3 regions of the Pseudomonas sp. 4CAES_32.4 genome follow, and region 1 is predicted to be linked to each of the others. Evidence: riboswitches for the same ligand, from Rfam matches in the RefSeq annotation. Region 1 holds a riboswitch; each other region holds the start of a gene.
What was found. A riboswitch is a leader RNA that binds a small molecule or an ion and turns the genes downstream of it on or off. The one in region 1 is predicted to bind cobalamin.
Positions count from the first base shown of each region.

Region 2: linked by a shared signal. The riboswitch ahead of AC3Y64_RS15420 (CbtB domain-containing protein) and the one ahead of cobO (cob(I)yrinic acid a,c-diamide adenosyltransferase) in region 1 are both predicted to bind cobalamin.
Region 3: linked by a shared signal. The riboswitch ahead of AC3Y64_RS11710 (ABC transporter substrate-binding protein) and the one ahead of cobO (cob(I)yrinic acid a,c-diamide adenosyltransferase) in region 1 are both predicted to bind cobalamin.

Region 1 covers NZ_CM176882.1:1,821,297-1,824,938, forward strand. The annotation lists gene AC3Y64_RS08260 (PQQ-dependent sugar dehydrogenase) at 1-749, opposite strand, end outside; gene AC3Y64_RS08265 (hypothetical protein) at 816-1,400, opposite strand; cobalamin riboswitch at 1,563-1,793, shown strand; gene cobO (cob(I)yrinic acid a,c-diamide adenosyltransferase) at 1,875-2,486, shown strand; gene AC3Y64_RS08275 (cobyrinic acid a,c-diamide synthase CobB) at 2,483-3,642, shown strand, end outside.
Region 2 covers NZ_CM176882.1:3,470,615-3,474,256, reverse strand. The annotation lists gene cobM (precorrin-4 C(11)-methyltransferase) at 1-636, opposite strand, end outside; gene AC3Y64_RS15430 (cobalamin biosynthesis protein) at 718-1,131, opposite strand; gene AC3Y64_RS15425 (CbtA family protein) at 1,128-1,829, opposite strand; gene AC3Y64_RS15420 (CbtB domain-containing protein) at 1,841-2,038, opposite strand; cobalamin riboswitch at 2,162-2,383, opposite strand; cobalamin riboswitch at 2,599-2,809, shown strand; gene cobW (cobalamin biosynthesis protein CobW) at 2,909-3,642, shown strand, end outside.
Region 3 covers NZ_CM176882.1:2,590,471-2,594,112, forward strand. The annotation lists gene AC3Y64_RS11705 (FecCD family ABC transporter permease) at 1-396, opposite strand, end outside; gene AC3Y64_RS11710 (ABC transporter substrate-binding protein) at 393-1,406, opposite strand; cobalamin riboswitch at 1,553-1,747, opposite strand; gene AC3Y64_RS11715 (Ppx/GppA phosphatase family protein) at 1,790-2,725, opposite strand; gene phnX (phosphonoacetaldehyde hydrolase) at 3,068-3,642, opposite strand, start outside.

The sequences.
Region 1 (3,642 bases):
TTGCCGGTCGCCCGATCCACTTCCCAAATCGCTGCGCGACCTTCTTCTTTATCCAGACCGTTTTCGCCGACGTTGCTATTTGAGCCGACGGTGACGTACAGCTTGTTGCCGTCCTTGCTGGCGATTACGTTTTTGGTCCAGTGATGGTTCAGCGTACCGCCGGGCAGATCGACGACCTTGATCGGTTGCGTCTTGATCTCGGTCGCGCCGGGCTCGTAATGGAAGCGCAGCAGGCGATCGGTGTCGGCGACGTACAGATCATTGCCGACCAGTGTCATGCCGAAAGGCGAGTTGAGATTTTGCAGAAACACGGTGCGGGTTTCGGCCACGCCATCGTGGTCGGCGTCGCGCAGCAGGGTGATGCGGTTCGGGCTCGGCACGCCGGCGCCAGCCTTGCCCATCACGGTCTTCATCACCCAACCCTTGATGCCTTTGCTGTCATCCGGTTTCGGCGGGGCATTGGTTTCCGCCACCAGCACATCACCGTTGGGCAGCACATAGAGCCAGCGCGGATGATCGAGACCTTCAGCGAAAGCCGCGACTTGCGTACCCGCCGCTGCCGTCGGTTTGGCACCTGCGGGCCAGCCGACCGCCGGGGCGATATTCACCGTCGGGATCAGGGTTTTATTCGGTTCGGGCAGTTTCGGCGTTGGGCCGGTGCCGTCGGAGACTTGCAGGCTGGAGGTCTCACCGCAGGCGGCGAGCCCTCCGGCGAAGGCGATGACAAAAGCGAGCTGGGACTTGCGCATTGCTGATCTTCCCTATGAATGCATTCTTAATCATAGAGGAGGGCGCAAGCCCGATGGTTCAACTGCTCAGCCGCGGGCTTCCTTGAACAGCACGGCAATGCCTGGGTGATAGTTGCCGGCTTCGCTGCGCAATTTGCGGTAGGCGTAGGGAAAATACCAGGCGACCGCACAGGTGTGTTCCTTTTGCAGGTCATCGACCACGTCCTGCAATTCTTCGGGGCTGGCGCTGTGTTGGGCCTTTTGCGGGGCGACAAACAGGCAGCCGAGCTTCAGATCACTGGCGAAGCTGATGCGTTTGGCATCGTTGGTGATGTCGAGAAGGGCTTGGGTCAGGTTGAGATTGTTCACCCGTGGCCAGCGCTGCGTGGCCTGGATATACGCCCGATCTTCGGCGCCGGCGAGGAACAGGTCGGCGCGAGCATTGCGCTCGCCTTCTTCATTCTGTTTGCGCGTGGCAGTGTCGTTGAGAGTGACCAGTTCGGCCATCCAGGCTGCCGCGCTCAGCAAGCCGAGATTGGCCTTCTCGTCATGCCAGTAAGGCGTGTCGCTGTCGCCGCGCACAGCGTTGTAACGGTCAATACAGTCAAACCAGCGTTCAAGCACCGGGCGCATGAATTCCAGGCGCGGGTTGCTGATGATCATGCCTTGCATCGTCATCATCCTTATTGTTGTAGTGGCTTTTCCGAGAAAAGCATGGCTCTTTGATATCATTTGTATCAGCGTGGCACAAGATTGGCGTCAGATAATTGATCGGCGGCAGTTATTCGCCCGCTGGCCCCCTCTTTAATTGACGCTCCACCCCCAACCCTCTAACCTTCGCGGCTTGTTTCAGGTGCTCTGTGACCACGGTCGACAGAGTGAAACAGGGAAGCCGGTGAGGGTTGTCTTCAAGCGAAGAACGATCACGATCCCGGCGCTGCCCCCGCAACGGTAAATGAGTAAAAGCTGCGCCTTGAGCCACTGCTTCGAAACAAGCGGGAAGGCGCGCAGTCAGGCCAAGTGCCGCTCATGAGCCCGGAGACCGGCCTGATCCATCCAGCGGCATCACGGTGGGCGATGCCAGGCTTTTTGCCGTCTATTCTTGTGCCTGCCCGCCGTTATCCAGCCTCAACGGAGAGCTCCCCCATGACTGATTCCCCCGAGCGCGACGAACGCCATCTGGCGCGTATGCAGCGCAAAAAAGCCGTGATCGACGAACGCATCGCCAACTCGCCCGACGAGTGCGGCCTGGTGCTGGTGCTGACCGGCAACGGCAAAGGCAAAAGCAGCTCGGCATTCGGCATGCTCGCCCGCGCCATGGGCCACGGCATGCAATGCGGCGTGGTGCAGTTCATCAAGGGGCGCAACAGCACCGGTGAAGAGTTGTTCTTCCGCCGCTTCCCCGAGCAAGTGCGCTTCCACGTGATGGGCGAAGGTTTCACCTGGGAAACCCAGGACCGTCAGCGTGACATCGCTGCCGCCGAAGCCGCGTGGGCTGTGTCCCGCGAATTGCTGCGCGATCCATCGATCGGTCTGGTGGTGCTCGATGAACTGAACATCGCCCTCAAGCACGGCTACCTCGATCTCGATCAGGTGCTCAGCGATTTGCAGGCACGTCCGCCGATGCAGCATGTGATCGTCACCGGTCGGGCGGCCAAGCCGGAAATGATCGAGATGGGCGACACGGTCACCGAAATGGGCATGCTCAAACACGCCTTCCAGGCCGGCATCAAAGCGCAGAAAGGCGTCGAACTTTGAATCAACCACGTCACTGCCCGGCGGTACTCATCGCCGCGCCGGCCTCCGGTCAGGGCAAGACCACCGTTACCGCCGCACTCGCTCGTTTGCACCGCAATCAGGGGCGCAAGGTGCGCGTGTTCAAATGCGGCCCGGACTTTCTTGATCCGATGATTCTCGAGCGCGCCAGCGGTGCCCCCGTTTATCAATTGGACATGTGGATGGTCGGCGAGCAGGAAAGTCGTCGTCTGTTGTGGGAAGCCGCCGCCGAGGCCGACCTGATTCTGATTGAAGGCGTGATGGGTCTGTTCGACGGCACACCGTCCAGCGCTGATCTGGCGCGGCATTTCGGTGTGCCGGTGCTCGGGGTGATCGACGGTACGGCCATGGCGCAGACCTTTGGTGCGTTAGCGCTGGGGCTGGCGAAGTATCAACCGGATCTGCCGTTTGCCGGCGTGCTGGCCAACCGCGTTGGCACCTTGCGCCATGCGCAGTTGCTCGAAGGCAGCCTTACCGAAGGTTTGCGTTGGTACGGCGCGTTGTCCCGCGAGACCGGCATCGAACTGCCGAGCCGCCATCTCGGCCTGGTTCAGGCCAGCGAACTGAATGATCTCGATGTGCGTCTCGACGCCGCTGCCGACGCACTGGCGAGCAGTTGCGAGGTAGCGCTGCCACCGGCCGTGGAGTTCGCCGCGCCAGATGTTATCGCCGTCGAGCCGCTGCTGAAAAACGTGCGCATCGCCGTCGCTCGTGACGAGGCATTCGCCTTTACCTACGGTGCAAGTCTCGATTTGTTGCGGGCGATGGGCGCCGAGTTGAGCTTCTTCTCGCCAATCCGCGACACGCAATTACCTGAGGCGGACAGCGTGTATCTGCCCGGTGGGTATCCGGAATTGCATCACGTCGCGCTGTCGCAGAACACCGCGATGGTTGAGGCGATTCGCGCGCATCATGCAGCGGGTAAGCCGTTGCTCGCTGAGTGTGGCGGCATGTTGTATCTGCTCGACTCTTTGACGGACGTTGAAGGCACTCGCGCCGAATTGGTCGGGCTGCTTAAAGGCGACGCGGTGATGCAGAAGCGTCTGGCGGCGTTGGCATTGCAAGCAGTGGATTTGCCGGAAGGTTCGTTGCGCGGCCACACGTATCATCATTCGCTGACGACGACTGAGTTGACGCC
Region 2 (3,642 bases), 1.6 Mb from region 1:
GGCTTCAACCTTCGCGGCAATATCCGCCAGCGTCCCCACCACCCAATCCTGATCTGGCCACGTCGCCCGGTGAATCACGGCAATCGGGCAATCTGCGCCGTAATGCGGCACCAGTTCAGCGAGGATTTTCTGCAGATGATTGACCCCCAGATGGATCGCCATGGTGGCGCCGTGCTGGGCCAGGCTGCCGAGTTCTTCACCCGCTGGCATCGCGGTCTTATCGGCGTAGCGGGTCAGAATCACGCTTTGCGATATGTCCGGCAGGGTCAGCTCTGCTCCCAGCAACGCTGCACACGCCGCCGTAGCCGTCACGCCAGGAATGATTTCGAACGGGATTCCCAGTTCTCGCAAATAGCGGATTTGCTCGCCAATCGCGCCATATAAACCCGGATCTCCGGAATGCACCCGTGCCACATCCTGCCCCTTGGCGTGGGCGGTTTTGATCAGGTCGATGATCTGTTCCAGGTGCAATTCGGCACTGTTGACCACGGTGTCGGCCTGATGGCCTTCGAGCACCGCCGCTGGCACCAGCGAGCCTGCATAGATGATCACCGGGCAACTGCGGATCAACCGCTGGCCTTTGACAGTGATCAATTCCGGGTCGCCGGGGCCGGCGCCAATGAAGTAGACGGTCATCATTGAATCCTTTGAAAAAGCGGCACGGCAATCCCTTCAGATGAAGATTGCTCATAATCAATGGCGAGGATTATCGGGATTTTATGCTGCGCCGGCCAATGCCAACGTTGCCTGCGCGTACTTCTGCCGGGAAATCAGCAGTTTTGCCGGGGCTTGGATCAGTTGTTCAGCCAGTGCCAGAGCGGCACTTTCGGCAACGCCATAGCAGCCGGTTCGCTCGAAGGCGATCTGTGAATGATGGCTGAGCCTTTGCTGATAATTGGCCAGTTCTTCGCTGCTGAAGTACAGCAGTGGCAGGGCTAATTGTGCGGCCAGTTCCTGTAGTCCGGGCTCGTCGCGTTTCAGGTCGATGCTGGCCAAGGCCTTGACGGTCTGGAGTTCGATACGGTGGGCCTGTAACGCCTGATCGAGCAGCGCACGCAACGTACTGGCCGGGCAGCCGCGCTGGCAGCCCAGGCCGACGACGAAGGTCGGCGCTGCGCTGTCATGGGTCATGCGTGGTATTGACCATCGCTTTTGCGGCGGAACAACCAGGCGCTGATCAGGCCCAAGGCCAGCCAGAACGCCACGTTGGTCAACTGCGAAGCGATTTTGAATTGAGCTTCCAGGGCTTCCGGAGCGAGCATCGAATGCACTTCCGGTTGCGGTGCGCCGATGACGTGCGGCACAGCGAGGATGGCAACACCGAGGACCTTCATCAGCCAGTGACGGCTGAACGCGATCAACGACAGGCCGACAGCGGTCGAAGCCGCGGTGCCGATCCACCACATCTGGCGCGATGCCAGATCAGCAGCAGCGGTGCCCGGTAGTTCAGGCGGCAGGCCCATGGTCGGCGCGAGGACGAAGGTCGCGTAACCGGCCAGACCCCAGAGCAGGCCTTGCGAAGTTTTGGTCGGTGCGCGCAGGGTGTAGAGGCCGGCGAGCATCAATGCAAACCCTACGGCCACGACAAGATTGCCGCCGGTGGTCGAAACCACACGCTGCCAACCGTCTTCCGGCTCCCAGGCTTCGGCATCGTGAGTGTGGCCAGCCATGGCGCCTTCGGCGTGTTCATGAACGGCGACGGGTTCGGCTTTCTCGAAAGTTTCCGCCTGAAGAATCAGCGGCGAGACCCAGAAACTCTGCAGCAGAGTGAGGAGCAGGGCGGCCAGCAGACCGGTGAACCCTGCGGTTTGCGCAATACGCTTGATCATGTCGACAGGTCTCAGTGGCACGGGAACGCGGCGCTGTGGCGGGTATCGTGGGCGGCGTTGTGCACCGCTTCGATGTGCGAAAAACCGGCGAAGTAGACCAGGCTGGCGCCCAGAATCGACGCGAAGATCGCGGCGGTCAGGCGTTGGCTCAGTGTGGTGGTGCTGGCGATTTTGTCCGTGTTGCTGCCGGTGCTGCTGATGATCGACATGGCGCTTCCCTCTGGAGTGTCAGCGGGTGATATAGAGCGCATAAAACCCCTGCGGGTCGAGCACGCAGGGGTTCAAACAGCGCCCGCCCACCGCGGGTTTGTTATGTTCAGCGACGCACAAATGCGGGCTGTGTGTTGCGGGCCGGTCTCCGGGCTCACGAGGGGTTGGCGTCAGGCCGACCTGCAAGCGTCACCTTCCCATGCCGTACTGGCACAGTGGTTTTGACGCTTCGCTCGCTTACCGTTGCGGGGGCAGCACCGGACTGACATGGGCTTGAGTAAAGCACATGATTCACCGGTTTCCCGTTTCACCCTGTGAAGGGCACCCGTAACAAGTTGTGTAGGAGAGCATGGGGGTGGGGTTTTGGTCAATTTTTTGGGGTGGATCCGTTGCTGCGGGTGTTGCTGATTAGGGTTCCGCCCTTACGGCGGGTCACTTTTTCGGCGTTTGGAAAAAGTGACTCGCTGTAAGAGCGAAACCGCCAGTAGCAGCACCCGCAGCAACGGATATGCCCCCTATACCAAAACTCAACGCCCATTGACCCACCACCACCCGATGCGTAGCCTTGCGCATTCGAGGTTCTTCGGCCCACGCCGAAGCTAAGAAGGGAACGCGGTCAATGCCGCGGCTGCCCCCGCAACTGTGAACGGTGCTGTTCGCTGCCACGCCACTGCCAGCTCAATCGATGAGCCAGCGGGAAGGCGCAGCAAACGCCAGGCGCATGCCTGAACACCGTCAGCCAGGAGACCTGCCTCGTCACAGATTCTCACTACAACCGGGCGGGGTGATCCGGTGGCGAACGCTTCCGGCGCGCACGCGCGTTGCCGGTTCTCGTCCCGTATGCCCGCCGCTTGCCAAAGGGCATACCGATGAAAACACTGGCCAAACTCCCCGTCACCATCGTCACCGGCTTCCTCGGCTCGGGCAAAACCACGCTGCTGCGCCATATGCTCGACAACGCGCAGGGCCGTCGCATCGCGGTGATCGTCAATGAGTTTGGCGAGTTGGGCATCGACGGTGAGATCCTCAAACAATGCACCATCGGTTGCACCGAAGAAGAAGCCACCGGCCGCGTTTACGAACTGGCCAACGGCTGCCTGTGCTGCACCGTTCAGGAAGAATTCTTCCCGGTGATGCGCGAATTGGTCGCGCGTCGCGGCGACCTCGACCACATCCTCATCGAAACCTCGGGCCTGGCCCTGCCGAAACCGCTGGTGCAAGCCTTCCAGTGGCCAGAAATCCGCAGCGCCTGCACCGTTGACGCGGTAATTACTGTGGTCGACAGCCCGGCTGTGGCCGCTGGCACCTTTGCCGCGTTCCCGGATCAGGTCGACGCCCAGCGCAAACTCGACCCGAACCTCGATCACGAATCGCCGCTGCACGAACTGTTCGCCGACCAACTGGCGAGCGCCGACCTCGTCATCCTCAACAAGGCCGACCAGACCAGCCCGGAAGACCTCGCTCGCGTACGCGCTGAAGTCGCCGAAGAGCTGCCGCCAGCGGTGAAAATCATCGAAGCCAGCAACGGCCGCCTGCCGCTGGACGTGTTGATCGGCCTCGGTGCCGGTTCCGAAGAACACATCGACAGCCGCCACAGCCATCA
Region 3 (3,642 bases), 770 kb from region 1:
CATCACGGCACCGGCGAAAGCACCGACCGACAGCGAGATGACGCCGGCGCCCACGCCGAGCAACGCGACCATCACCGCACCGGTCGAGGCGCCCGCAGAGATTCCCAGCAGATACGGATCGGCCAACGGATTGCGCAGCAGCGACTGCAAAATCACTCCGCAGGTCGCCAGCCCGGCACCGCAGGCAGCGGCGACCAGTGCGCGGGTCAGGCGGTAGTTCCAGACGATCCCTTCGTCAATGGGGTCGAGCACATAACCGGCGTCCCACAGTTTGTTGGCCAGCACTTGCAGGACCACGTCCGGTTTGATCGAGGTTTCACCGATGGCGACGCCGGCGACCACTGCTATCAACAGTGTCACCAAGGCCAGCAACGTGCGGATCAGGCTAGAACTCATTTCGACAGGTCATAGCCGTTGATGGCCGTGGCCAGTTGTTCCAGACCGTCGAACATGCGCAGGCTGGCCTGCATGGCCATGGCGTCCAGAATAATGATGCGGTTGTTTTTCACCGCGTCCATGTTGCGCGTCACCGGATCGCTGCGCAGGAAGGCGAGTTTCTTTTCATAGTCGTCAGCCGGGAAACGGCGGCGATCCATGCGGGCGATCACCAGGAACGTAGGGTTGGCTTTGGCGATGGTTTCCCAGCCGACGGTCGGCCATTCTTCGTCGGACTGCACGACGTTGCGCACGCCGAGGGTGCTGAGCATGAAATCGGGAATGCCTTTGTGCCCGGCCACGAACGGCTCGATGTCCATTTCGGCGCTGGAGAGCCAGACCAGGGCGCTGACGTCCTTGAGCTGTTTGCCTTGGGCGGTGGCGATGGATTTGGCCAGGCTGGCCTTGAGCTGATCATTGAGCTGCTGCCCGCGATCCTGCACATCGAAGATCTGCGCCAGTTGGCTCACGCTTTTGTAAATGCTATCGATGCTGAAAGGCGCCAGCCGCGTGCCGTCGGCACCAACCAGATTGTCCTTGGCTTCGCAATCGGAAGGCAGCAGATAGGTGGGGATTTTCAGTTCATGAAACTGCTCACGGGTGCCGACCGCACCTTGTGGGCCGACCATCCATTCCAGCTCCACGGCGACCAGTTCCGGGCGCTTGCCGATGACCGCTTCGAAACTCGGTTCGTTGTCGGCGAGGCGCTCGATCTGGTCGTTCTGCGCCTTGTACTTGTCCAAGACATTGTTGAACCACAGCGAGGTGCCGACGACTTTGTCCGCCAGACCCATGGCGTAGAGCATTTCCGTGCCGGCCTGGCCGATGGTCACGGTGCGCGCCGGCGCGTGCTGAAAGGTCAGGTGGCTGCCACAGTTTTCGATGGTCAGCGGGTATTGAGTGGGTGCCGCATGGGCCAGCGTGCAAAGACTCAGACCGGTAATGAGGGTGGCAACGCGAGGCAGCAGCATGGGGCAGTCTCCAATGGATCCGTACGGGGAGCGGGGAGGGTACGGATTGGAAACACACCATCGAACGCGGTTGGGGAAAACTGCGCAAGGCCGGCATTTGATCAAGAGACGCGCGGCACGATGTCCTTCCCGGACACCCCGCCGGTTAGTCAGTCACTGTGCCGGCAGGTCTCCTGACTGATGCGTCATCGCCTGGCTCCGGCCTTCCCGGGAGTCATCCCAGTGGCAGTCGTGGAGCAGGCTCAGCACCTACAGTTGCGGGGGCAGTTCCGATTGATGCTGTGCAAGCATTTCGGATTCCCTATTAATCCCGTGTGGAAACCGGCGGCGGCATGGTAGTCGATCAGGCCGCCGAAGGGGAGACGAATCTGTCGGGGCGAGGATTAATGCTGACTCATCAAACCGTGCAATACGCCCAGGCGCAGGCCCGGTTCGGACGGCACCATCTGCGCGATGCCGAACACTTTGAACGCCGCCAGCATCAGCACCAGCCCAGCGGGCAAGATGCTTTGGCGGTGGGGTTGCAGGCCGGCGAGCTTGAGTTGCCGGACGTTGTTCACTTTCAGCAGCAGCAACGACAGGCGCAGCAATCCACCGTAGGTAATGCCGTCCTGGCCGTAGTCGTTGAGACGATTGGCCTTGAGCACTTTGGCCAGCATGCGTGCGGTGCCGGAAGAGCCGATGGTCTGCTGCCAGCCTTGAGCGCGATAACGCCGCGCGACGTGTTCGAATTGCAGGATGGCGAAGCGTTCGGCGGCTTGCAGCGCGCCAGCGGATACTTCGCCGCCGCGAAAGAAGCGCGTACTCAAGGTGCCGCTGCCGATGGCGATGCTTTCGGTGAGCAACGGTTGTGAACCCTGACCGAGGATCAACTCGGTAGAGCCGCCGCCGATATCGACCACCAGGCGCATGTCCGCGTCGCTTGGCAGGGCGTGGGTCACGCCGGCGTAGACCAGCCGCGCCTCTTCATGGCCGCAGATGACGTCAATCGGAAAACCCAGATGCCGCTCGGCGCTGGCGAGAAACAGTTGAGCGTTATCGGCCTCGCGCACTGCGCTGGTTGCCACCGCGCGCACCCGACCCGCCTCGAAGCCGCGCAGCTTCTTGCCGAACCGCGCCAACGCCTGCCAACCGCGATCCAGTGCCAACGCATCCAGCGTGCCACCGTCAAAACCTTCGGCCAGACGCACCGGCTCTCGCAGGGTTTTCACTTCCTGAATCAGCAGGCCTTTGCGGCTGCGCACCGATTGGCCGATCATCAGCCGGAAGGCATTCGAACCCAGGTCGATGGCGGCGAACAGCGAGGCGTCTTGTTTCATGGGAATCCTTGCACAACATCCGCCCGAAGGCTCAAGACGGTTTGCGAGGATTCTGCCGTGATCTTGATGACATCCTGATGACGGGGCAGGGGCGGTTCAATGAATGTGTGACTGTCATGACACTGTCATTATCCGGTGTCTATGCTGAGGCCAATACATCGCGTGTTCTTAAAGTTTTTGCTGCCATTTTTGGCAGCTTTTTTTGCCTGCGATTTAGTAGCTGATCGTTCCCCTGCTCTGCGTGGGAATGCCTCTTGGGACGCTCCGCGTCCAGTGACGCGGAGCGTCACGGGCTGCATTCCCACGCGGAGCGTGGGAACGATCAGGGGTAGGGGGAATGCGTTAGCAGGCTTGCGGGGTTTCGCCCCGGGCCAGACGCGCATTGATGTCGTCGATCACCTCGGGCAACTCAGCAATGGTGTCGATCAGATAATGCGGGCGCGAGGGGGCGAACATCTTGGCTATCCGCGCACGTTCTTCCGCCAGTCGATCCGACGGCAATGCCTTGTATTGCTCATAGGTCAGGCCCAGTGCATTGCCGGAACAGGTTAGCGCCACTGTCCACATGCCTGCGCTGCGCCCTTCGAGAATCCCCGGCCAGGTGTCGTCGACCTTGACGCATGCCGCCACATCATCAATGCCCAAGGCAATCACGTTAGCCAGCGCCTGCGCGGGATGCGGCCGGCCATTCGGCACTTCATCGGTAGCGACGACATGGTCAGCGACGTAACCATTTTCCCGCGCCAGTTCGACGACCTTGGCCATCACCACCGCCGGATAGCCCGAGCACGAACCGATTTTCAAACCCTTGTCACGCAACGCGGCAATCGCTTCCAGCGCGCCCGGTATCAGCGCCGAATGCAAGGCGATTTTCTCGATCTGCAACGGCATGAAGCGCTCGTAGATCGCCGTTACAT